2 regions of the Pseudomonas sediminis genome follow, and region 1 is predicted to be linked to the other one. Evidence: predicted binding sites of a transcription regulator. Region 1 holds the regulator's gene; the other holds the start of a gene.
The links. The regulator LexA, encoded in region 1, represses DNA repair genes until DNA is damaged. The targets are predictions, from matches to a motif close to CTGTNTNNNNANACAG.
Positions count from the first base shown of each region.

Region 2: recN (DNA repair protein RecN) is a predicted target of LexA. The motif match lies at 1,081-1,096, and genes of this name have one in related genera.

Region 1 covers NZ_CP154631.1:64,917-67,090, reverse strand. The annotation lists gene AAEQ75_RS00345 (hypothetical protein) at 15-251, shown strand; gene sulA (SOS-induced cell division inhibitor SulA) at 326-799, opposite strand; gene lexA (transcriptional repressor LexA) at 809-1,423, opposite strand; gene AAEQ75_RS00330 (TetR family transcriptional regulator) at 1,652-2,174, shown strand, end outside.
Region 2 covers NZ_CP154631.1:2,746,236-2,748,409, forward strand. The annotation lists gene recN (DNA repair protein RecN) at 1-1,057, opposite strand, end outside; gene grpE (nucleotide exchange factor GrpE) at 1,216-1,785, shown strand; gene dnaK (molecular chaperone DnaK) at 1,885-2,174, shown strand, end outside.

The DNA.
Region 1 (2,174 bases):
ACAGAGACTGAGCCATGCCTACATCCTTCCTGGAAATCGTCGAACTGCCCGATGGGCGCATTGCCCTGCGTCGCGCAGAGGATGAAGAGGCGTTGGTGACCCTGGATTTCTCCGCTGATGCCAAGGCTTTCCTGCAGGGGCAACACATCGAGGTGGCCAAGGCCATGCTAAATGTTGGTGTGCAGATGGCTGGCCGAATGGCTGAGGGTGATTTCAGTGGTGAAGAACAAGGCTCGCGCGTTCTCCACTGAGTTACTGCGTCTCAACGAAAAACGGGGCTCCATTGGAGCCCCGTTTTCATTTCCGCAAGCGAAGTTGTGGTCAGCTAACCCAGGCTGATGTTCAGGCTCTGCGCGCCACCTGTGTTGGCGGCCTGTGCAAGGCGCTGACGAGTGCTGCTCTCGACCGGATGCAACCAACTGATCACGGTATGGCTGCGCCCCAGCTTGAGTGCTTCTTCGGCCAATTCCAGGGCATTCTGCCCTTGTCGCGGATGCAGCAGCAGGATTCGTTCACGGTTCAGCCCTGCATCGCGCAGCCAGCTTTGCGTGAGGCTGGCCGGTGGTGCCACCAGAGTCAGCCAGCGTGCGTCCTGATTCTGGCTCAGCTCTCGCAGAATCGGCGCCAGTAAGTGCAGGCAGTGCCCAGCGGCGCCACGTAGAGCCAGTTCGCTAAACGCCTGATCATCCTCACTGCGAGAGATGCCATCGGCTGCGACCAGTGGCTCATTCGGCGTTCGGCCAAGGAACGCGTCGAAAAGGGGAAGTTGTGGGCGCTCGAACGACTGCTGCACGTACATGGTGTCTCCTCAGCGGCGGATTACACCGACGCTCAAACCTTCGATGACCAGATCCTGGTTTTCCAGGTCCACTTCGATCGGGGCGAACTCGGGGTTCTCGGCAATCAGCCAGACCTTGTTGCCCTCGCGCTTGAAGCGTTTCACCGTCACTTCGTCGTCAATGCGGGCGACGACGATCTGGCCGTTGCGGGCTTCACGGGTGGTGTGCACGGCGAGCAGATCGCCATCGAAAATGCCGATATCCTTCATGCTCATGCCGCGCACACGCAGCAGGTAGTCGGCTTTGGGTTGAAAGAGCGCGGGGTTGATCTGGCAGGATTCCTCGACATGCTGCTGGGCGAGGATCGGTGCGCCGGCAGCAACGCGGCCAATGACTGGAAGGCCTTCGTCCTCGTTCGCCGCGCCTGCTTCGAAGCCAGGAATGCGAATGCCGCGCGAAGCGCCTGGGGTCATCTCGATGGCCCCCTTGCGTGCGAGGGCCTTGAGGTGCTCTTCTGCTGCATTGGGTGATTTGAACCCCAGTTCCTGAGCGATTTCCGCACGGGTGGGTGGGTAGCCGTTGTCTTCCAGGCAGCGTTTGATGAAGGCGAGAATCTCGGCTTGGCGTGGCGTCAGTTTCAGCATGGCTGGGCTCTGTCTTTTTATACAGTGACTGGGATTATATACAGTAAGCGGCTCTTGGCAACGCCCATTTTGCAGGTGCCTGTCGTCCGGCTTGTTACCCATGCCGAGTAATCTGCGTCTCTGCTTGTTGTAAGCTGTGACCAGCCGGCCAAAAGACGGCTCATGCGGCTTGACAATTCAGTAGGATGAAACGTATGTTTCAAACAAGTGTTTGTCAGGTGATAGCTCATGGCCCAGTCGGAAACCGTTGAACGCATTCTCGATGCTGCGGAACAGCTGTTCGCGGAAAAAGGCTTCGCCGAAACTTCATTGCGGCTGATCACCAGCAAGGCTGGGGTCAACCTGGCTGCCGTCAATTATCACTTCGGTTCGAAGAAGGCGCTGATTCAAGCGGTCTTCTCGCGCTTCCTCGGGCCTTTCTGTGCCAGCCTGGAAAAAGAACTCGATCGCCGTCAGGCCAAGTCCGACACCCAGGTTTCCCTGGAGGAGTTGCTCGAGCTTCTGGTCGAACAGGCTCTGGCCGTCAAGCCGCGCAGCGGCAACGATCTTTCCATCTTCATGCGCCTGCTCGGTTTGGCCTTCAGCCAGAGCCAGGGTCACCTGCGCAAATACCTGGAAGAGGTTTACGGCAAGGTTTTCCGTCGTTACATGCTGTTGGTACATGAGGCTGCGCCGCGTATTCCACCACTGGAGCTGTTCTGGCGTGTGCACTTCATGCTCGGTGCTGCGGCGTTCAGCATGTCCGGTATCA
Region 2 (2,174 bases), 1.9 Mb from region 1:
AAGCCGCCAGCTCCTCGGCCAGGCGTTCGCTGGCCTGATCGTCGGCATTCAGGCCTTCGATCTCATCGAACAATTGCTGCTGCAGGGCGGCCAGTTCGGCTGGTTGAATACGGTGCTTGCGGGCCAGGGTGTAGATGGTGTCCAGGCGTTCTTCGAGAAACTGCTGACGCTCTGGGTTGGCGTCGAAGTGATCGAGGAAGCGGTTCAGCTCGCCGACTGCTTCCTCTACCTGGATCTGCGCGCTGGCCAGCAAGTTGCTGGCTTCGTTCAAGGTGCCACCCTGACCGCCAAAGGCGCCCAGGCGGTTGAGGCTGGCGGTCAGCGCCGACAGCACGTTGCCGGCATCGCTTTCGCTACACAAATCGAGCACTTGGCGACAGGCCGCGAGCAGCGCTTCAGCATTGCTCAGCGCCTTGTGTTCCTGTTCCAGCTGTTCCAGCTCGTTGTCGCCCAGCGCCAGATTTTCCAGCTCTTCCAGTTGATAGCTTAGCAACTGGTGGCGGGCGCGCTGCTCGTCGCTCTGGCTGGAGATGCGCTCAAGTTCGTTGCGCGTCTGCTTCCAGCGCTGCGCGGCGAGTTGCACCTGGCGCGCGAGGTCCTGGCTGCCGGCGTATTCGTCGAGCAGGCGACGGTGGGTGTCGGTCTTGAGCAGCGACTGATGTTCGTGCTGGCTGTGGATATCGATGATCAGTTCGCCAAGGGCCTTGAGATCGGCCTGCGGGCAGGGGCTGCCATTGATATAGCCGCGCGAGCGGCCCTCGGCGGTGATCACCCGGCGCAGGATGCACGGGCCGTCGCTGTCCAGGTCGCGCTCGGCAAGCCAGGTGCGGGCTTCGGGAATGTCCGCCAGGTCAAAGCTGGCGAGAATGTCCGCCTTGTCACTGCCTGGGCGTACCACGCCGCTGTCGGCGCGATCGCCCAGGCACAGGCCGAGGGCGTCGAGCATGATCGACTTGCCGGCACCGGTCTCGCCGCTGATGGCGCTCATGCCGGCATCCAGCTCGAGATCCAGGTGGTCGACGATGGCGTAGTTGTGAATGGACAGGTGCACCAGCATGGCGAACGCTCCCGAATTGATGTCTGGTTATTTATACAGTGTTTTTTCTTTTCCTGGCAATCCTCGTCTATCGCCCCTTGAAAGCTGTGGAATTGACTCCATATAGGCGTCAGTAGCGCGAGCCGGTATCGCGCCAGTTTTTTCGAGAGGAGAAAGGCATGGCTGACGAACAGACCCTGGATACGCAGAATCCCGAAGCGCAGGCAGCGGATGCTGTGGCGCCGAGTGACGATCTGGCTGCTCGCGTGCAAACGCTGGAAGAGCAACTGGCCGCTGCGCAGGATCAGTCGCTGCGCATGGCTGCCGACCTACAAAACGTGCGTCGCCGCGCAGAGCAGGATGTGGAAAAGGCGCACAAGTTTGCGCTGGAAAAATTTGCCGGCGACCTGCTGCCGGTAATCGACAGCCTGGAGCGTGGCCTGGAGCTGTCCAGCCCTGACGATGTATCGATCAAGGCCGTACGTGAAGGTATGCAGCTGACCCTCAAGTTGTTCCACGACACGCTGGCTCGCTACAACCTGGAAGCCATCGACCCGCACGGTGCGCCGTTCAACCCGGAGCACCACCAGGCCATGGCCATGGAAGAGAGCATTCATGCCGAGCCTAATTCGGTGCTCAAGGTGTTCCAGAAGGGCTATCTGCTCAACGGTCGCCTGCTGCGCCCGGCCATGGTCGTGGTCAGCAAGGCACCAACCACGCCGCCGCCGAGTATCGACGAGCAGGCTTGAAATCAGCTGTAGCGACCCCATTTTTAAGTCAAGCGTTTTAGTGCTGCCGGCGCCTGAGAAACGAGGCGACGGAAAAATCAAAGTTTCGGGAGAACATTCATGGGCAAAATTATCGGTATCGACCTGGGGACCACCAACTCCTGCGTCTCCATTCTGGAAAACGGCAACGTCAAGGTAATCGAGAACGCCGAAGGCGCTCGTACCACGCCGTCCATCATTGCTTATGCCAATGACGGTGAAATTCTCGTCGGTCAGTCGGCCAAGCGTCAGGCTGTGACCAATCCGCACAACACCCTGTATGCGGTGAAGCGTCTGATCGGTCGTCGTTTCGATGAAGAAGTCGTGCAAAAAGACATTCAGATGGTGCCGTACAAGATCGCCAAGGCGGA